One region of the Marinifilum sp. RC60d5 genome, then DNA from elsewhere that is predicted to be linked to it. Evidence: riboswitches for the same ligand, from Rfam matches in the RefSeq annotation. Region 1 holds a riboswitch; each other region holds the start of a gene.

Region 1 (7,403 bases):
ATGCTCAATAAATGAACTCCTTTTGTTGTTTTATCCTGCCCCGTGTTAATTTGAAAATGTCCCTCCAGGTTAACCTGGCTCATAGCGGCCTGATAAATTTCGAGCCAATTTCCAAAATAATTTTTGTTTGAGTAATAATTTAGCTCATAAAGTGCATTTTTAATATCAGTAGAATATTCTTTGTAATGAACCGATGTTGGCTTTAAAAATACATCAAGAGCTAAGAAATCATATATATCCTTTTGTTTTTTATTTTGTAAAAAGGAAGGGAATTGTATTAATTGATAAGCCAGAATAATATATTGTTCATGTTCAGGGTACTTGCATTTAAGAAAATCTGCAAAGGCTTCTAGTTTTGTTTTATATTCTGTTGCCTCGCTAAATTTATAAAATTTAGTAAGCATTCTTTTTCCTGATTTTAAACACCCAAAATCTGTTGAAGTAAAAACCTGAAGAATACTATCTATATCGTTAGGATGAAGTGCTGATAGCAAGAGCTTTTGCAACCAGAATAAGGCTGTTTGTTCTCGTAGCGAAATTTTTCGAATCACCTGACAGGGAATGTGTTCCATCTCGAAAATAGATTCGAAAATTGCAATTTGCTGACGTGTGCGAAAAAGTATTGCTATTTCTTCAAAGGGGACTCCCTGTTTGTGTAATTCTTTAAACTTTTGAACATAGTAGTAGGCTTCCTGATTATCATCGAAATGATTTTTAATGATCAGTTTATTCCCTTTTGGGCGAGTAGCATGTAAATTATTGCCTTCGTGCTGCAATAAACTTGCTGCAGCTTCGAGCAATCTGCCCGAAGTTCTATAATTAAAAGGTAATCGCATAATTTTACAAGAAAGATCCTCTACAAATTGCTGAAAAATTTTATTGGTACTTCCTCTCCATGCATAAATACTCTGGTTTGGATCACCAACGGCAAAGAAATGAGTGTTTTCTTTGCTTAAATAATTAATAAGCTGTAGCTGATCTTCATTACAATCCTGAAACTCATCAATAACAATCCAATCGGGTAAAAAGATTTGTTGTCGCTTTAACAACCAGTTGGCTACAGATATCAAATCATCAAAATCCATTAAATTATTAGTCTGTTTTTCTTTTTGCGATAGTTTTAAAAGTTCTGGCAGATCATCTGTATTTTTCATGTTTCCATATAAAATCTGCTTTTCGTGTTTATATAGTTTCAGTCGTTTATCAAGTTTGTTACGATATTTTATGTCTAATTCGTTGCTAAGGATTAGTCGCTGCAAAAAATCATCTTTTGTTTCCTGATCCATAATGGAAAAGGAGTTGGTAAAACCAAGTTTTTCCAACATGGGATGCTCTTTTATTAATTGGCGTGCTATGGAGTGAAAAGTGCCAAAATATCTTAGTTCTGTACTCTCAGGAATAACGCTTTGTGTATAAAAAGATAGAATTCTTTCTTTTATTTCCCGGGCAGCTTTATTGGTAAATGTGAGTACAGCCATTTGCGATAAAGGAACTCTTTTTACAAAATGAAGATAGAGTATTTTGTAGGTTAATACTGTTGTTTTACCACTTCCTACCATTGCACTTAAAAGTAGTTTTTTATCTTTCGAAAAAATGGCTTGTTGCTGATATAAATTTAAATTACTCAATGCCTTTGCAAGTGCCGAATTAAGCGAATTCACTTCTGCTAAAAGTTCAGAATAATCAGCAATAGGTTCGCTAAAGCGTTCCTCTGGAATTAAGTAGGTATTTTCCTTTGTGCCTTCGGTTTCGAAGGCACTTATTGGATCAAATTCCTTATCCGAGAACTCGGTATTCTTAAATTTTCTATGTAGGTTTTTAAAACTCAATCTTTATAAATATGATTTAAAACTCGTAATGTCCAGAATATTTATCTGATATGTATTATTTTTAAAATTATAAATTTTATTAAAATCTTAATTGTTAAGGAAGCCTTTTCCATTATTCATCATTCTTTGCAATTTCAATCGATTTTTTAGGTTAACTTCTCCATTGTCGGCGCGAAGCAGAAGTTCAAAATCATCAGGCAGTTCAACTATTTTTGCAAGCTCAGATTTAATTCCTTCAATAACATCAGGTTTTTGAGCTAATTTTAAACTACTGTCTGCAAAGTATAAAATTAGCTTTGAATCCTTAATTTCAATATCACTGCTTTGTTTTAGGAATCTACTTCCAAATAAGTTTTCTTTTTCAAATCGTTTTAGTACCTCATGCCAGTTTTCTTTTATTAAATTCCAATTTAATTTTAAATTGTTGGTATTCTTAAAATTTGTTAATCCATCAATGTGAATATTTTGGGGCAATTCGAGTTCTTTGTAGAACGATCGTAGTGCCCATAAAATAAGGTGTTTGTTTATTCTATGATCGCCAACACAGGCAGGGCATCCATTTTTACAGGAGCAATTTTTTACCAGATTTCCTGCACTTTGAATAATTTCGGCAATAAACTCAAAGGCTTTTTCCGAGAAACCCAATCCTCCGGGATATTCGTCGAATAAAATAATAGCATGTTTGTGCTGATGCGATTTTGGGTGAGCAAAACCAAATACATCGCCACCTAAATAGGAATGAGTAGCCATTACACGCATAGAAGCAGCTGCTTTTAAGCAATGTACCAAGCCTTCGGTGTAGTCGAAACGGGGAATGCTTTTGTCTTCTCCCATTGGTTTTGGAGGTTCTAAACTGGGTGCTTTTCCTGTAGCCACAAAAACACGTACTACATTATCGGGAATTTGTATCCAGCAAGCTTCTGTTTCCATTTGAGTTTGCAAAATTTGTTGTAATCCTTCATATCCCAAATTCTGATGACTATTAAACTGAATCATTTTGTAGCCCGAAACCAGTACGCTAACTCTAACATCGCCAAAGCAAGAATAGATACGATGTTTCTCATTTTGCTCGTGCTCCATTAAAATATCTATTGTTCCAGGTTTGTGTGGTTCGGTATAGTAGTTCGATTCTACCTCTTTTACCCAGGCAGTTTTTGTTTCCAAATCAAGATCTAAACTTTTGTATTGTACACTGTCGTGAAGATATATGGCTCCCGGATAGAATTCTTTTTTGGCCTGAACCAGATCTACTGTTGTAATTGTTTTCTCTTTTTCCTGGTCTACAATTTTAATGGTATCGCTGGTGATATTTCTCAGGCTGATTTCATGGGCAGGTGATATTTGGCCACTCCATTGATATTGAGCATTGTGCTCGCTCAATTCTCCTTCTTTTTGCAGAAGAGGAATGATCTCTCCCAGATCTGGAAAGCTGGCAATATCATCAATGCTTAATGGCAGTTCGGCCGAGGCTGCTCTTATGTGTGCCAATTGAATGTATAAATTGTTCTTATCAATTACAGCATTTTCCGATTTCGACTGTAGTAACCAGTTTGGATTCATACCTACATATTGATCCATAGGTTTCTCTTTTAGCATTAAAACAGCATGAGCTTTGTTTCCTTTTCGTCCGGCTCGCCCAAGCTGTTGCCAAAAGCTGGCTCGTGTTCCTGGAAATCCACCCATTACAACCATATCTAAAGCCCCAATATCAATACCCAATTCCAGTGCCGATGTAGAAACAACACCATATATTTTCCCTTCTACCAGATCTTTCTCAATTTTGGCTCTTTCCAAAGGGGTGTATCCACCTCGGTAAGCCGATATTTTATCTGAGAAATCGGGACCTAATTTTAAAGGATCCTGAGCTAGAATATCTCTGCATTCTTTGGTTACCACTTCTGTTTCGCGCCGCGACATGCAAAAAGTAATTACTCGGATGCAGTTTTCAATTAAATCGGGAAGAAGACCTTTTAATTCTTCGGTAACCGATCTTTTTCGTTGTGCTTCTTTTATGTATTCGGGTTGCCAGAAGTGAATTTCTTTTTCAGGAGCCGGAGATCCGTCTTGATCAATTAGTTCGAAGGGCTGATGACATATATTTTCGGCCAGTTCGGCAGGATTGGCAATGGTTGCCGAGCTGCATAAAAAACGTGGTTTATTGCCATGGTAGTTGCAGATTCGCAACAAGCGACGCATTACATTCGATACATGCGAACCAAATGCACCGCGATAGGCATGTAATTCATCTATTACAATAAAATCGAGATTAGCAAACAGGTGAGGAAATCCATATCGGTTATGATTAGGTAAAAAAGTTGCATTAATCATATCAGGATTGGTAAGGATAATATTGGCTTCTTCGCGAATTCTCGATCGTTCCGATGCGGGAGTATCACCATCGTAAATTCCTGCTTGTATGCGATGTTTGCCAAAATACTCTACAAATTCAACTATATTTCGAAGTTGATCTTTCGTGAGTGCTTTGGTAGGATAAATAAAAAGAGCTCTTCGGCTGGGATTTTCAAGAATTCGTTGTATTACCGGAAGATAGAAAGAAAGTGATTTACCGCTGGCAGTGCCTGTGGTAATAACCACTGATTTGCCTTGTATTGCACGATTATACATTTCAGCTTGGTGTGAATACAATTGCTCATATCCCATTTGCTGAATGCACTCTTTTAATTCAGAATTCATTTCCTCGGGAAGTGCAGCAAAAGAGGCTTTTCGTGCAGGTAATTTTTTTGTGGACAGAATTCGTCCAGTATAAATTTCCAGTATTTCTTGTATTGTTTGCATGATTTTATTGTGTGAATCTGCAAAGTTAAAGTAAATGTGCTTTGTTTTATTTTTGTTGATAAAAAAAGTTAATTTACATTTAGCTTGTAAATATGTTTATTAACTTGAGAGTTAATTGTTTTATGTATTCAGAATATTATGAAACAGATATTTAGTGTTTTAATATTGTTGATTATTACTTCTTCTTTGTTTGCTCAGCAAAAAAAAGGCGATTATTTTAAATTGTGGGAAGAATTTAAAAAAGAGAATGCTCCATTCAATCAGGAAAAACCTGATTTATTCTTGTTTGAATCACTTAATAGTGAAAAACAAATTCGTTTAGGTGATTTAAAATATAAGAGAGAATCGTTTACTATAGGACAGGAAATAATTGGTGTTGATTTGCATGTAACTGCAGCAATTCATGAAAATGCTAAATATAGAAACGAAATCTGGAAAGATCCGGCAAAGTATTTTCTTCATGGATATTATTAATTGATTTGAACTATTTTGTAAAATAATTATACCTTTGTTTTACCGTTAGGGGTGCTTGAGATTATACTCAGGCTGAGATTTTACCCTTTAACCTGATCTGCATAATAGTAGCGTAGGGAAACGACTCATCTGAAATATAACTTTAGTTTTTATATAGATTGAACCGTTTCGTTATGTACGAAACGGTTTTTTTTGTTTAGAATCGTTTGGTGTGCAGATAATTAGTAAATAATTAATTGTATAAAATCGATAAAATGAGTTCTAAATTTAATGAATATGCATCGGACTATGATGCATGGTTTCTCGAAAACGAAAACGTTTTGTACTCCGAAGTAAAATTGGTAGCTCACTTTTTAAAAGATGCTGGAGAGGTTTTTTCGGTGGGCTGCGGAAGTGGTTTATTTGAAAACATATTGAAAAAGGAGTTTGGTATTTTGGTAAAAAATGGAATTGAGCCTTCCAAAGAAATGGCAGCAATAGCCCGCAAAAGAGGCTTGAAGGTAAGTATTACGACAGCTGAAGAAATGGAATTGGAGAAAGAGAATTATGATACCATTCTTTTTAATGGCACACCAAGTTATATTACCGATTTGCAGAAAGCACTCAACAAAGCCTATGAAGCACTGCGTCTGGGAGGAAAACTTGTTGTAATAGATGTGCCTAAAGAGAGTTCTTATGGTGTTTTGTATAATCTGGCTAAAGCTGTAGGGAGCTGGGATCATGAATTGCTGGGAGGTGTTCAGCCAAGAGATCCTTACCCTATTGACTTGGTAAAAGTTGCCAATTGGAGAACTACTGCTGAGAAGATAAAAATGATAAAAAATGCAAATTTTAAGAATCTGCAATTTGCACAAACCTTAACCAAACATCCTTTGTATTCTAATGCTCTTGCCGAAGAACCTATTGAAGGATACGATTGTGGAGATTATGTAGCAATTTGTGCCACTAAAAACTAAGGAAAAATGAAAAATCCAAAAGAAATTATTGATAATCTGAAACGAATTAGAGAAAACTCTCCATTAGTGCATAATATCACCAATTATGTTGTGATGAATAATACGGCAAATGCACTTTTGTCAATAGGAGCTTCGCCCGTAATGGCGCATGCTATAAACGAAGTAGAGGATATGGCTGCAATTGCTTCGTCTTTGGTGTTAAATATGGGAACTTTATCGAAAAATTGGTTTGAGGCAATGATTATAGCCGGTCTAAAAGCTCGCGAAAGAAACATTCCGATTGTCTTTGATCCTGTGGGAGTAGGAGCAACTCCTTATCGAACCGAATCGGCACATAAACTAATAAAAATCTGCAGTCCAAATATCATAAGAGGAAATGCCTCGGAAATTATGGCTTTGGTAAATCAGGAAATGTGCACAAAAGGAGTCGATAGTACTGCATCAACAAGCTCTGCTATCGATTCGGCTAGGCTTTTGGCAAAAAAACTTAAATGTGTGATTGTTGTTAGTGGCGAGGTAGATTACATAACCGATGGTGACAAACTTGAATCGGTTGAGTTTGGTACATCTATGATGGAGAAAGTTACAGGTATGGGATGCACGGCCACAGCTGTTATAGGTGCATTTGCAGCGTGCAATAAAAATTCGCTTCAGGCAGCTACCAATGCCATGCTGCTTATGGGAATTGCCGGAGAATTAGCAACGGCTAAATCAGATGGTCCAGGGAGCATGCAAATGCATTTTTTGGATTGCCTTTATAATTTATCGGCAGTGGAAATTGAACAGGCAATTTGTAAATTATCATGATAAAGGAAGATTTAAAATTATATCTGGTAACAGATAAAGTACTGGCTAAGGGCAAACCACTTGAAGAAATTGTTGAGGCTGCCGTGAAAGGTGGTGTTAGTATGGTTCAAATTCGCGATAAAGAGTCAAGTACAAGGGATTTTTATGATTTAGCACTTCGTATCAAGAAAATTCTGATGTCATATAAAGTACCTTTAATTATAAACGACAGGTTAGATATTGCTTTGGCTGTTAATGCAGATGGTTTACATATTGGGCAAAGCGATTTGCCTTATGAACAGGCTCGTAATATTTTAGGGACTGATAAAATAATTGGTTTGTCGGTTGAGAATATTGAACAGGCAAAAGAAGCCAATAATTTAGATGTTGATTATATTGGTTTATCTCCGGTTTTTTCTACTCAAACAAAAAGTGATATTGCAATGCCATTGGAGTTGGAAGGCGTAAAAGAAATTGCATCCTTTTCAAGACATCCGATGGTGGCAATTGGAGGAATTAACCAGCAAAATGCAAATGCTGTATGTAAAGCTGGTGCCGATGG
Region 2 (7,403 bases), on a different contig from region 1:
TAATTGCAGGACTAACAATTATAAGCTCATTCATCGTTTTCCTCATTATTTTAGGACAATATCAAAATGAATATAAAAATGCCGATTATTCATTACCCACTCTTCTAATGTTGAAAAAAGCAGCCGCCAGATATCAACCCATTCGACCTAAAGCAATTTGGGCAATTCTTGCAATTGTATTACTAGATATCGGCTTATCTATAAACTCCATCAATGAAATTGACATGGTGACTTTTCACATCTTTTTAGGTGCTTTTTTTACTCTTGCATTAATTATTGGCTTTATTATATGGTATTACAAATACAAACCTCTTCGCGATCATGCTTTGGCAATTATTGCTGAAATTGAAGGTGAATAGTCAAACTCATTTGCAATGATAAATGCCCAAATCGATGTGATTTGGGCATTTAGTTTTTCTCTAAAATTAAAACCGCCTAATTAAAGTCTGATGCTGCATTTATCACTTTTCTAAAATCCTCAAAGTAGACTTTATCGGTATCAATTTCTTTCTAATATTCATCAATTTCAACAATATATTCATCTCCCTCAATTCGGTGATTGGAATAAAGAAAAGAGAATAATAGAACCCACAAGGCTCGCCGCGGAGAATCCTTTTTATTGAAACTTAGGCTCTCCCTCTAATTCATAAACAACATTCATATCTACTAAGCCCGTCAGCGATTTTTTTTATCCCTGACGGTGCTTTAAAAAATAGACGTAATTCCCGTAAGCGCCGAAAGTGCCCAATAGCCCAAATCGTGTGCAACTTTACAATCCTGTTGCATACCTGCTCCTCCACAACTATCCGAAGCTGCAATTGTTAAAAATTAGTCCATTTCTACATGTTTTTATCGTTTTTCACAGCGCACAGATTACCACACATCGTGCAATGATCCTCTTCGCTACTTTCCGAATCCATTTTTCGCTTTCTGGCCAATTCCGGATCGATACTATTCTGAAACATTGTCTCCCAATCAAGATCGTAACGTGCCTTCGAAATGGTAAAATCTTGCTGACGGACACCTGCTACATTATTCACTAAATCGGCAGAATGTGCAGCAATTCGACTAGCGATTACACCTTCTTTTACATCTTGTACATTGGGCAAACACAAATGTTCGGCAGGCGTTACGTAACACAAAAAATCGGCTCCGTGAATGGCTGCAACAGTTCCCCCAATTGCTCCTACAATATGATCGTATCCTGGTGCGGCATCGGTAACCAAGGGCCCTAAAACATAAAATGGTGCTTCACCACAAAGTCTTTTCATCAATTTCATATTGGCTTCAATCTGATCCAAAGGCATATGTCCTGGACCTTCTACCATAATCTGAACGCCTTTTTCTCTGGCACGATCGACCAATTCACCTAAAACCAACAATTCAGCCACTTGAGCACGATCTGTTGCATCGGCACCAGCACCAGGACGCAAACCATCTCCTAAACTAATGGTCACATCATATTGTTTACAGATATCCAATACTCGATCGTACTGCTCATACAATGGATTTTCTTTCTTGTTCTCCTTCATCCATCGTTTTAACAAAGCTCCTCCACGACTCACAATTCCACAAACCCTATTTTCATTCTCCAAAAACGAAAGAGAAACATTGGTTACACCACAATGTAAAGTCATAAAATCAACACCCATTTTTGCCTGAATTTCAATCTCTCGAAACAAATCTTCTGGATCGAGTTCTGAAATTTCTTTCCCTTCAGCCAATAAGCGTGTGGCAACTCCGTAGATAGGTACAGTACCAACCATTACAGATGACTTCTGAAGTATTCGTTGAAGAATAATATGCAAATCGCCACCTGTTGATAAATCCATTATCGCATCAGCTCCATTGGCAATGGCAACATCCATTTTTTCCAATTCCTCTTTGAAAAAACAATGTTTTTCAGAGGTTCCCATGTTCGCATTTACCTTGGTTCGTAAACCATTCCCAATTGCCTTAACCGGAAAATCATGATTTATATTTTTAGGAATAACAATTCGTCCTGAAGCAATCTCGTTTCGTAACCATTTAACATCAACTTTCTCTTGCTGAGCAACCGCATTCATTTCGGGTGTAATAAAGCCTTCTTTAGCTTTTTGTATTTGTGTAGTCATTATTTCTTGTTTAGTAAATTCGTAACGTCTTGAATTCTTTGATCGAACTGATCGGTTTGCATAAAATGCCGAACCATAGCAATATTTTTAGCTCCCGCATTTAAAATATCATCTATATTTTCAGGAAAAATTCCTCCAATGGCAACCACTGGAACAGTCGCTAAATCCAATACTTGCTTTAATTGTTCAACACCAACAGTTTTGTCAGGTTTCGCTTTTGTAGTAGTTGGGTAAATAGGACCAAAACCAATGTAATCTGGCTTTTGAGCCAAAGCTTCCTTAACTTGCAAAATGGAATGAGTAGATAAGCCAATCTTCATATCTCCAACAATCTTTCGAGCATCCTCCATCGACACATCATCTTGCCCGAGGTGTAAGAAATCAGCATCACAAATGGCGGCAATATCAGGACGATCATTCATCACAAAACTAGTTTCACTTCCCTTGGTAATGCCTCTAATCTCTTTTCCAATCCTAATTAATTCCTTGTCAGATAAGTCTTTTTCTCGCAATTGCAACATCTTAACACCGTTTTCAACACAAGATTCTGCAATATGTCGATAAGTAGATTGTGGATTTGTAATAATAATGTATAAACCAAAGTCTTCCATCTTATTTCCTTAAATTTTCAGCAATTAAATCAGCCAATTTTTCACCTGACAAAAGCATTCCTCCAAAAATTGGTCCCATTCGAAATCCACCACTCACACCATTCGATGCCATTCCCGACACATACAAACCTGGATATACTTCTTTGGTATTTTCTACTGTAGTTCTCTCCGCTTCATCAATCGATAATGAATATTCCCCCATTACCTTACCTGTTTTCGTATTCAGCTTTACATCGTTTTTACGTTCTAGTGTGCTTACAATATCACATTCATGACCCGTTCCATCTACCACAGCTTTTGCCATAATCACCAAAGGATCAACATGTAATCCTTCTCTACGAACAGGAGACCAGTTCAAAACTACTCCACATACTTTATTATTTTGAAAAACAACATCTTCGATAGAAGAACAATTGAACATTTTCACACCCGCCTGTGTAGCATGATAAATTAATGCCGAAGTTGCATGTACCGAATCAATGGTATAATAATCTCCTTGATAATTTGCATACGAAATGTTCAACTCATCAAGAATGTGTAAGGCATCTTTTTGCACAATAATTTCATTAAACATCATAGCACCACCCCACATGCCTCCACCTGGAGCCAATTTACTTTCGTACAAAGAAACTTTAAAACCTTTCTTTGCGAGATAATAAGACGCAACCAATCCGGAAGGACCCCCTCCAACTATTGCCACATCAACCGATAAATTTTCTTTGAGTTTTTTAAAATAGGAATCAACGATTCCTGCAGATACAATTTGCTCCATTTTATTGTTTATTAAGTAAATACTATTAATAAACAGGGGCTATCCTACTCTAAATAAAGTAGACTTGTCTTTACTTTCCTACGCAGGCATTATCCTGATCAGGTAAAGGGTATAATCTCAGCCTTAAAGTTAGGCACCCCTAGTTTATATAATTGCAAATGTAAAATAAAAATATTAGAATGCTGCACTTAAGTTTAAAATCTTGCACGAATAAATAATTCGGATCAATTATCTTTACCCGTAAAAATACCAAAATCATTAGCCTAAAATAGATTTATTCTATTAACAAATTATTAAAACAATTGCATTTGCTTACTGATTATTTTTGTGAGCTAGATTGGTGAGAACTTTTCTATTTCTTATAAATCAAAAATGATTAAAACAATAAAACTCAAAATATGAAACAAGCCTGTAAAAAGCATTACAAACAAGAGAATGAGTGTAATTTGAAAGTTCCATATAGCAACTAAAAAACAAATTATTATTATATGAAACGTCCATGTACAAAGCTTTCTACACACAGGAAAATGATTATATGGTAAGTTCTCCCGAAAAATCCAAAACAGAAAAACATAACTTAAAATAAAAAACAAATGAAAGTCGTCGCATTTAACGGAAGCCCTAAGAAAGAAGGAAATACTTACCATGCTTTACAATTGGTATGTGAACAGTTGGAAGCTAAAGGAATTGAGACAGAAATTGTAAATGTTGGCATTAAAAATGTGAAAGCATGTACCGGCTGCAACATGTGTTTTAAAAATAAAGATGAAAAATGCATCATTAAAAACGATAATGTGAACGAATGGATTCAGAAAATGAAAGAAGCCGATGGAATTCTTTTGGGTTCTCCGGTTCATTACGCATCCTTGAGCGCAAGTCTTAAATCATTCCTCGATCGCGCATTTTATGTTGCCGGAGCCAATGGAAATTTGTTCCGCCACAAAGTAGGTGCCTCTGTTGCAGCAGTTCGTCGTTCGGGAGGATTACCTGCCTTTAACGAAATGAACAACTACCTGACCTATTCCGAAATGATGATTCCAACTTCGAACTACTGGAATGTGATTCATGGTTTGTTCCCGGGACAGGTTCATGAAGATAAAGAAGGCGTTCAAATTATGAGAGTTTTGGGTAAAAACATGGCTTACCTGCTGGAATTAATGGAAAATGGAAAAAACAAGGTGAAAGCTCCTGAAATAGAGAAAAAAATAATGACCAACTTTGTGAAATAATAGCAAACAGCAATTAATTATAGAAGCTACCAATCCCAATTGGTAGCTTTTTTTTAACAGCAAAAACAATAGAAATCCCATTAAAATTTCACCTTTCATTCTTTCATAAGCTAAAATTTTGATCAGCCTAAATGATAAATTATAGTAAGATTCTGCTAAATTTAATCTATCAATTACCAAACTTACCTTAGCATGAATATAGCAGAACTTACTATTCCTGAAAATTCTTTACTCGAAATAAAATCCATTACAACAGAAAACATCATCGAGCCCACCATCCCCGTTAGCACCTATCTGCAGGACGCCGAAAACCTCGTACTCTGGACAAAAGACGATTTAAACGAACTCGCCAGAGTGGGCATTAGGCAGCAACATATCGACGAATTAATTGTTAGAATTGACATTTGCCGAAAGGTGCAAACCTGCTGGATTCATTCCAAAGAAACTCAATCGGAGCTAGATAAAAACTGGAAAAAGGAACTACAAACTGGAAAAGATCTTTACAGAGAACTGCTTCATTATTTTACATATGCATTCCGAAACGATGAGAAATTATCCAAAACATTAAAACGAAATAAAAAAGCAAATAGTCATGCTTCCCTCATTCAAACACTGTCTAATTTGAGGGTATTAGGAGATGCTAATAAAGATTTACTGGAAAAAATATCTTTCGATTTTCAATTGCTCACTAAAGCATCAGACTTATCAAATCGATTAGGAATATTAGCAGGTAAGTGTCATGCAAACAATTGGAATATAAAAGAAAATAAGCGATTTCGTGATAAAACCTACACCTACCTTAAGCTGTGTATCGATGAAATTCGCGATGCAGGAAAATTTGTATTTCGTGACAATAAAAAACGCTTGCGCGGATACATGATAGCCTATTATTTGAAGAAAAATGCCGAGCATCGCACAAAGAAGCAAATCCTTCGCTAAAAATAATATTCCTACGTATTTTAAGCCCGCACATAAGCCATTTTATAGAGAGCATTGATATAAATACAGCATAAATTTCAAAATTTCCGTATCCTGTTAAAATAAAAATTACATTTTTTATTTACTCTTTATCGTGTATTGATATCTACTGTCTTTTTAATAGTTTAATTAGCTTTTCGAAAAAGAATGTAAATTACTTAAAAAGGATAACTAGTTTCTGAAAAGATCTACATTTTTATGAAAAGGCGACATTATTTTCTAAAAGGTATCAAAGTAATATAAAAGATAGTTAAATATCATCTCTGCTGATAGAAAAATGAATAATATCCTGATTTATATCGCAAAGGAAAATCCTCTATTAGGCAGGGAGAATATATAAATAAAAATGGAGGGTAAAAAAAAATCGCTGCCCCACTTGAGACAACGATAGTACTATTCTTTTTAAAGTAGATCTTCAATTTATTTTAAACCGCTACGCTTCAAAAGAGGATCGATTGATGGTTCTTTTCCTCTGAATTTTAAATATAAATCCATAGGATGTTCGCTACCTCCTTTTTCAAGGATATTTTTTCTAAACGAATTGGCAGTGGCCTTATCGTAAATTCCATTTTCCTTAAAAGCTTCAAACGCATCGGCATCGAGTACTTCGGCCCATTTATAGCCATAATATCCTGCGGCATATCCTCCAGCAAAAATATGTGAGAAGGAAGTGCTCATACAGCTTTCTTTAATCGGAGAAAATAACTCTGTTGATGCCATTGCTTTATTTTCAAAAGCAGAAACATCTTCTATAATTGGCTCTTTTACACTGTGCCACGACATATCATTTAAACCAAAGCTTATTTGGCGAACAAAGGAATATCCGCTAAGGAAATTTGCACTATCGATAATTTTCTGAACCAATTCAGATGGAATTTTTTCACCTGTTTCATAGTGTTCTGCTACTTCATCTAACCACTCTTTACGGAAAGCAAAATTCTCCATAAACTGCGACGGCAATTCAACAAAATCGCGATAAACATTGGTTCCCGATAAAGCACTGTATGTACATTTCGACAGCATTCCGTGCAATGCATGACCAAATTCGTGCAAAAAGGTGGTTACTTCGTTAAAGGTAAGTAAAGACGGTTTTGTTGCGGTAGGACGCGTAAAATTACACACAATAGAAATATGCGGACGAAAATCCTCTTCACCTATCATGTACTGATCAGTAAATGAAGTCATCCATGCACCCCCTTGTTTTGTGCTACGAGGGTGAAAATCGGCATAAAATAAAGAAACAAATTCACCTTTTGAATCAAATACTTCATAAACATCTACCTCTTTATGGTATTTAGGAATATCTGCATTCAATTTAAATTGAAGGCCGTAAAGTTTTCCTGCTAAATCGAAAATTCCTTTCTTCACACGCTCCAATTCGAAATATGGACGAGTAATTTCATCGTTTATATCGTACTTTTCTGTTTTTAATTTTTCAGCATAGTACGCCCAATCCCATCTTTGTAATTCAAAGTCTGCACCCAATGATTTTGCATAATCTTGCAGTTCTTTAAATTCTTCTTTTGCTCTGGGCATCGAAGCATCTAAAAGTTCGTTCAAAAAACTCAAAACTTTATCTGCCGATTTGGCCATTCTTTCCTCCAGAACAAAATCAGCATAACTTTCATATCCCAAAAGTTTAACTTTTGCCAGGCGCAACTCAATAATACGATGAATCACTTTTTGGTTATCGAATTTA
Region 3 (7,403 bases), on a different contig from region 1:
AAGCTTGATTTTAAACTTAGCCTTCCCGAAACAAACGAAATCATAGAAATATCTACTGATATAATTCGATTGCAGCAAGTATTTTCTAACCTTCTCGAAAATTCATTAAAATTCACAAACGAAGGCGAAATTGAAATTGGATATACCGTGAAAGGTAAATATTTAGAATTTTTTGTTCGAGATACAGGAATTGGTGTCGAAGAAAATAAACAAGCTATTATTTTCGATAGATTTAGACAAGCCGAATTAGATGCTAATACCCGTAAATATGGAGGTACAGGCTTGGGGCTTGCAATTTGTAAAAGTCTAATCGAATTACTGGGAGGAACAATTAGAATGAAATCGAAATTGAATAAAGGAACAATTTTTTATTTTACAATTCCCATTTAATTGCCAATACATTAAGAATAAAGGCGAGCTTAAAACTCGCCTTTTATTCTGTTACTAAATTAGAACAAATAATACACACCTAAAGAATATCTGGTATTTTCTACCCATTCTGCATCAGCAACTTTAGCTTTTTCGGCAACTCGTCCATAAGCTGCTGCTGTATATTCTGCTTCAAATTCGAATTTTAAATTCTTATATGTTTTACATACTCGAGGAGCGAACCTGTATAGTTTGCCAATATCCTTTCCCCTACTATAGATTAGATCGGGAGAAACAATATGATCATCGGCTCCCATATTTTCTGAATAGCCAGCAAGAAAAGCCCATTGCCAGTTATTTTTCGAATACGACAACTCGGCCCAGCTTGCCAATACCTTTATTCCGGTATAGGAAGCCTCGTTTGTTAATGAATTTATCTCTTTAACGGCATAACCACCCAGCATTAAAACATCTGTAAGATTTGTTCCATAAGTTGTTTGAGCCTTAAAAGTGATCGGCTCCAAGTTCAGCTTAAAATATCCCATTAAGGCCCAGGATGAAATAGTTTCATCATTTTTCCAAATGCGCAAATCGCCCGTTTCTTCAGATCCGGTAGAACTCATTAAGGAGGGTTGAATATTCTTGTACTCACCACTAATTCCCAACAAATGTTTGCCTGCATAATAATGCACCTGAGCTTGTACAATTGGCAATCCGGCATTTCTCAGGTATTTATTGCTTGCGCCATCGGGTCCTGTACTTGTATAATCTCTTTCGGATGCAATTGCAGCTACAAATTTCCAGTCTTTGGTTTTATGTGTACATCTTACCTGCGGATTACGGGCAAATGGTTTAAATGGCAAGCCTGCATTGGCTCCTACGGTTGCCGGAAAAACTTCGGCCACAAATAAAGGCGACCAGGTTTGCCCTATAATTAATGAAGTATTACCCCAATCCAAGTTTATAAAAGCATGACGCAATCGCAAACCATTCACATCCGATTCTCCATTACCAATAAATTCAGCTTCGAGTAATCCCGATGTTTTTGCACCTAAAATTTCGGGTCCTGTCAATTTAGCCTTTACTCTAGACTGAATAACGGCCATATTATAAACAGTTTCTTTGTTAATATCTTTACCCGCGGCATCTATTATTTTATTTTTAGGATAAAGTAGAATATGCCCTTCACGAGCAGATACAGTTTGCCTTGTATCGTAAGTAAACAGAGAATGTACATATCCCCCAAACTTCACCCTGATCGGGGATTCCTTTTTTTGTGCTTTAAGTACTGATATTCCCATTAATACAGCACATAGCAATATCACTAATTTTAGATTTTTCATCGATTTTGTTAGGTTTTATTCGGCTGCAAATATAATCAGCTTTTAAAAATATCGTAAGTTCCTATAGCAAAAGAACCTAAAAATTTATCGAAGAAAAAATACACCAAAAATCTAATATTCCTGATAGATAATCAATGGGCCACCTTCAAATTCTATTCTAAAACTATCTCCCATCGATTCATTTAAGGTTCCTTGCCACATCATATCAAGCTTTTGACTTGTTAATGCATAGCGAAGGTTAGCTGTTGTAATTGAAGTATTAGAATTGGGCGAAAAAATAGAAACTTGTTGGCGAGTATAGCTCTCAAAATTTTTCGATCGAAGTATTGGTGTGAAAATTCCATAACTGGTAAGCATTCTAACTCTTATTTTTTTAGCATACAAAGGCAACAAAAAGATATTCCCAATCATGTGATCATCTCTTTTTCCGGTTGCTCCAACAATTACTACTTCGTTAAAATTATTTTCTAAGCACCAATTTACAGCTTTGGTTAAATCATTATTATCCTGATTCGAAAAGTGGTAAATAATATCGCGATATTTCCATTTTAAATCCGGATCGAGCGAATCTAAATCTCCCACAATAGCATAAGGTTCTATTTTTGCTTCTTCTAAATTGTTAATTGCTCCATCACAGCAAACAATATGTTTTGAATTTTTTAACTCCTTTAAAGGAATTTCGTGAGTAGGAAAGGCTCCATTTGCCAAAATAACCGCTTTTTTTTGCATTCTTTTCGCTTATTTAAAGAGGTGATAATAATGAAATGTCGTACAAAATTAATTAATTGCCCGACATAGCTCTAGAAACAAGCATATCTTTTTTCCATTGTAAATAACCTATGATAGCCAATACGGTATAAAAAAAGAATAATATTGAAGTAGGATAAAGACCTTTATAGATATACAGTCCTAGCGAAACAGCATTTACAATTACCCAAACCAACCATTGCTCCAATATTTTTCGGGCTAGCATCCAGGTAGCAACTATACTTAAAGCTGTTGTAAATGCGTCCCAATAAGGAAGTGAAGCATCGGTAAAATTTACCAAAACGTAAGAAATAACAACATAAATTGCCATACTTACAGTAAATAAAGTAACAAATAATTTACGGCTTAAATGTGTTACGGGTAATTCTTCTTTAATTTGATTTGAACCATGAGACCAAATTATCCATCCGTAAATACTTATGAATACATAATAAAATTGCAGCGACATATCGGCATATAATTTTGCCACAAAAAACACATAGATATACATCACAGAAGTTAACAGTCCGACTGGCCACAACCATTTATTTTGCTTAATTTCCAGATAGAGAAATATTAATCCGGAAAGGGTTCCAATAATCTCTATGATGTTATCAACAATCCAATTCATATACAAATATTATAAAAACACTGGATTTTATGCAAGCTAAAATCCAGTGTTCTATTTTTCAAATATTAAAATCTTACTGTTACGCCTGCCAGAAAATTAATTCCTGCCTGTGGAAAGTAACCATCCATAGCAAAACGCTCACCTCCAATAATATATGAATAAACCCATGCATTCGATTCATATTCAGCATCGAATACATTGTTAACCAAGAAATTAATTTTTAAACTCTCGGCAAAACCAGGTTTAAACTCATACGAAAAATTCATATTCGATACAGTGTAAGCATCTAAACTTCTGTCCTTACTCGAAGAATTATCGATATATTGCTCTCCCACATATTGTGATATAAATTGTACTCCAAAACCTGATTTATCATACGAAAAAATAGAATTCGCAGTCACATTTGGCGAAAAAGCCAAATCAGTGGTTCCCAGGTTCGTAATATTCTGTTCTCCTGTTTCCCAATTATCAACATGCTCAACAAAATTCTTCACCTTATTTTTACTTAATGATAAATTACCTTTCCAGGAAAAATATTTGGTGATATTTGTAGCTGCACTTAACTCAATACCTGCACGGTACGATTTATCAACATTCATCATTACGGCACTACCAACATCATTTATCTCACCAGTTAAAACCAATTGATCTTTGTAGTTCATATAAAACATATTTGCTTCAAATAAGAAATTAGCCTTTGACATTTTATAGGTCAACTCATAATCAAATAAGCGCTCACTTGTTGGAGCTTCTCCTGGTTTAGCATCGGTATAATTACTTCTGTTTGGCTCTCGGTTGGCAATAGAAAAAGAAGCAAAAACACGATGATTTTCATCTATTTCATAATTTAAACCCAGCTTAGGATTGAAAAATAAGAAATCATGCTTTTGGCTCACATCCCTTAAGTCTGAGTCTATTCCTTTAATTTTATAATCAATTCCTCTTAGTTGCATATCGGCATAAAGACCAAATTGCTGATTAAGAGCAATGTTTGCTTTTGTATAAACATTGTACTCTTCCTTTGTTCCGTTATTATCGTAATACTTATCACCTAAGAAAGCATCTCCCGCATTTTTCATCCAACGAATTTCTCCAAAGTGGTCACCATCATATTTGTTCCATCCACCACCTGCAACAAAGTCTACAGAATTCATCTTTTTAGAGAATGAAAATACAGTTCCATAAAAGTCATTATCCAACCATTTACGACGAATAACATCCGTTTTTTCTATGCTTTCACCACCAATTACAATCGGAGCTAAACCATATTTCTTTAGTTTGTCATTTTTCTTGAACTGCTCATAATAACCTTCTCCCTGAGTATAATGAAAAGCCATATTGAACTTTGTATTATCATCAAATAAATGTGTTAAAAACAAGCGATAATGCTTTTGCCAGTAATTATCAGTTTCATTTTTATAAGTATACTGATTGTATGTTCTGCTATCTGAAGCCATCATATGATCTACCACATCTTGGCTCACTAGCCAATGATCTGCATAACGCTGCATACCAGCTTCATCATTTTCCAACCGAACTTTTGGAACACCATTCCATGCCTGATAAGTTTTTTCTTTACCCACAATAATATTGGCCTTTACACTTGTTTTATCGCCATAATATCCTCCCGAAAAATAGGCTGACTGCAAGTTAGAACTTGCTCTGTCAATAAATCCATCCGAAGTAATTTTGGATAAACGAACATCAAAAGCGAATCCTTTTTTCAAGCCAGTACCCAATTTCACTGTATTCTTAAAAGTATTGAAAGAACCGGCTGAACTTGAAATTTCAGCGTACGATTTAGCATTAACATTTTGTGTTTGCATATTTATACTTGCACCAAAAGCTCCTGCTCCACTTGTTGATGTTCCAACTCCACGCTGAATTTGAATATCATCTAATGACGAGGTGAAATCTGGCATATTTACCCAATAAACACCATGCGATTCTGAATCATTCAATGGAATTCCATCAATTGTTACATTGATACGATTTGCATCTGATCCACGAATTCGAAAACCAGTATAACCAACTCCTGCACCTGCATCTGTTGTTGTTACAAATGATGGCGTAATGGATAAAAGAGATGGAATATCTTGTCCTAAATTCCTCTTCGATAACTCTTTGTTACTTACATTGGTAATTACAACCGGAGTTTTTGAATCTGCACGAGTTGCAGCAACTAGCACTTCATCAGCCATTATAGCAGATGCTTCTAAGCTAAAATCAATAGTAGCTGATTTTCTTAGTTGAATTTCTTTTTGAGCAGTTTGATAACCCAAAAATGAGACTACTAAATTGTAATCGCCTTCTTTTAAATTCTGAAACTTGTATTCGCCATTAGAATTAGCTATTGTTCCTAAATAAGTTCCTTTTACTACTATTGTGGCACCCTGAAGTGTTTTTCCTGCTTTATCGGTAATCTTTCCTGTAAGATTAAGTTGAGAGAATCCGATAAAACAAACAAATTGCAATAGCATTAACACGCTTGCTCTGAGCAATACAGAGTTCATCTTTCTTGAAAACATTGTTTAAAAGTTAAAAACGTTAAAAATATATTGCAATGAGGTTTAAATAAGATCAGGTTGGCGAAAAGTTAATTCGCAATTTTCCTACGCCGGCATTACCCGGATCAGGTTTAAGGGTATGATCTCAGCCTGTAATTTTAGGCACCCCACTGTGATTTCGCTGCAAAGGTAATTGGAAAATTAGCAAAAACAAAAAAGCCGGCCAAAAGCCGACTTTTAAAAACCTAAACTATAATTAATATTCAAACCTATTTTAATGATTCAGGTGCTTCTACACCTAAGACATCTTTTATGGCTTTCACCATAGTTTCCTGTGGTAAAGCTCCTTGTGCCATTGTTGGTTTTCCTTTCATAGGAATAAACAATAAACTCGGAATACTTCTAATTCCAAATGCCGCAGAAACTTTAGGTGATTTATCGGTATCCACTTTGTAAATCTGGATATCGTCACCATATTCCTTCTGTAATTTTTTTAATACAGGAGCAATTTTCTTACAAGGTCCACACCAGGTTGCATAAAAGTCAACGATTACAGGTTTATCACCTTTAAATACCCAATCTTTACTATTCTCAAAATCGTAAACCTTTTCCTTAAAACTGGTATCATTCAAATGAATTACATCATAATCGGAACTTGCCTGAGCAAAAATATTAGTACCTACAAACGTGACTAACACAAGTAATATCAACTTCTTCATAACTTTCTTTTTTTGTTGGTAAATTGAATATTGAAAGCCAGTTTCAATATCGTGCTAAAGCTACAAATGATTTAGTTACACAGCTGTTAACGAAAACCTAATTCTTATTTTTTAGCAACTCCTAAAACCTCAGAAAATGCCTGTTCAAATGATTCTTTCGATAATGCTCCCTGAGCCATTTGTGGTTGACCATTCTCTGGAATAAACAACAATGAAGGTATACTTTGAATTCCAAACATAGATGCCAACTCTTGCTCTTGCTCAGTATTTATTTTATAAATGTTAAGATCCTCACCATATTCTGCTTTTAGTTCTTCCAAAATAGGAGCTACCGTTTTACAAGGTCCACACCACTCTGCATAAAAATCTACTAAACAAGGTTTATCTCCTTCAAATTTCCAGTCTTTATTCTTATCAAAATCAAATACTTTAGCTTTAAAAGTCTCTTTTGTTAAATGTTCTACCATAACAACTCCTTAATTAATTTAAAATTCTACTTATCTACAAATATATATATTTTTATTTTACAATTTGTATGCCAAAGCAAATATTCTTAGTTTTTTCAATTTCAGCTTAAATAATTGTAATTTTGTCAGCGAAAGATCCCGTCGATTTGTCATAAATGCGATAATGGGAATTAATAACGACCTATGCGGGTCATCTGACAATATAAAAGTGAAAGAGCATTTAAAACATCCTATATTTTCAATCATATCAGAAATAGTAAGCAAAGAAAATTTGGAAAGCTATGTGATTGGAGGATTTGTAAGAGATATATTTTTACAACGAGAATCGAAAGACATTGATGTTGTAGTAATAGGTAGCGGAATTGAACTTGCCCAGCAAGTTGCTGCAAAAGCAGGTAAGCCTAAGGTTTCTATTTTTAAGAATTTTGGCACAGCCATGCTAAAATTTAAAGATCTTGAAATTGAATTTGTAGGCGCAAGAAAAGAATCGTACAATAGAGATTCAAGAAATCCAATTGTTGAAAATGGCAGTTTGGAAGATGATCAAAAACGAAGAGACTTTACCATTAACGCACTAGCCTTAAGCTTGCATAATGATAATTTTGGGGAACTTCTCGATC

Evidence for each region. A riboswitch is a leader RNA that binds a small molecule or an ion and turns the genes downstream of it on or off. The one in region 1 is predicted to bind thiamine pyrophosphate.
Region 2: it holds a riboswitch for thiamine pyrophosphate, as region 1 does, so the genes downstream of both, ACT3CE_RS14335 (sulfide-dependent adenosine diphosphate thiazole synthase) here and ACT3CE_RS16155 (class I SAM-dependent DNA methyltransferase) in region 1, are expected to answer to the same signal.
Region 3: it holds a riboswitch for thiamine pyrophosphate, as region 1 does, so the genes downstream of both, ACT3CE_RS01585 (TonB-dependent receptor) here and ACT3CE_RS16155 (class I SAM-dependent DNA methyltransferase) in region 1, are expected to answer to the same signal.

The regions. Positions count from the first base shown of each region.
Region 1 is NZ_JBQTGK010000010.1:89,043-96,445, reverse strand. It holds gene ACT3CE_RS16170 (ATP-dependent helicase) at 1-1,829, opposite strand, end outside; gene ACT3CE_RS16165 (DEAD/DEAH box helicase) at 1,917-4,625, opposite strand; gene ACT3CE_RS16160 (hypothetical protein) at 4,764-5,099, shown strand; TPP riboswitch at 5,137-5,235, shown strand; gene ACT3CE_RS16155 (class I SAM-dependent DNA methyltransferase) at 5,354-6,055, shown strand; gene thiM (hydroxyethylthiazole kinase) at 6,062-6,862, shown strand; gene thiE (thiamine phosphate synthase) at 6,859-7,403, shown strand, end outside.
Region 2 is NZ_JBQTGK010000007.1:10,480-17,882, forward strand. It holds gene ACT3CE_RS14320 (hypothetical protein) at 1-359, shown strand, start outside; gene thiC (phosphomethylpyrimidine synthase ThiC) at 840-2,114, opposite strand; gene thiE (thiamine phosphate synthase) at 2,114-2,725, opposite strand; gene ACT3CE_RS14335 (sulfide-dependent adenosine diphosphate thiazole synthase) at 2,727-3,497, opposite strand; TPP riboswitch at 3,556-3,648, opposite strand; gene ACT3CE_RS14340 (flavodoxin family protein) at 4,091-4,726, shown strand; gene ACT3CE_RS14345 (hypothetical protein) at 4,919-5,665, shown strand; gene ACT3CE_RS14350 (M3 family metallopeptidase) at 6,125-7,403, opposite strand, start outside.
Region 3 is NZ_JBQTGK010000001.1:393,387-400,789, forward strand. It holds gene ACT3CE_RS01565 (sensor histidine kinase) at 1-390, shown strand, start outside; gene ACT3CE_RS01570 (DcaP family trimeric outer membrane transporter) at 450-1,712, opposite strand; gene ACT3CE_RS01575 (thiamine diphosphokinase) at 1,824-2,441, opposite strand; gene pnuC (nicotinamide riboside transporter PnuC) at 2,494-3,090, opposite strand; gene ACT3CE_RS01585 (TonB-dependent receptor) at 3,156-5,618, opposite strand; TPP riboswitch at 5,682-5,776, opposite strand; gene trxA (thioredoxin) at 5,867-6,316, opposite strand; gene trxA (thioredoxin) at 6,421-6,783, opposite strand; gene ACT3CE_RS01600 (CCA tRNA nucleotidyltransferase) at 6,947-7,403, shown strand, end outside.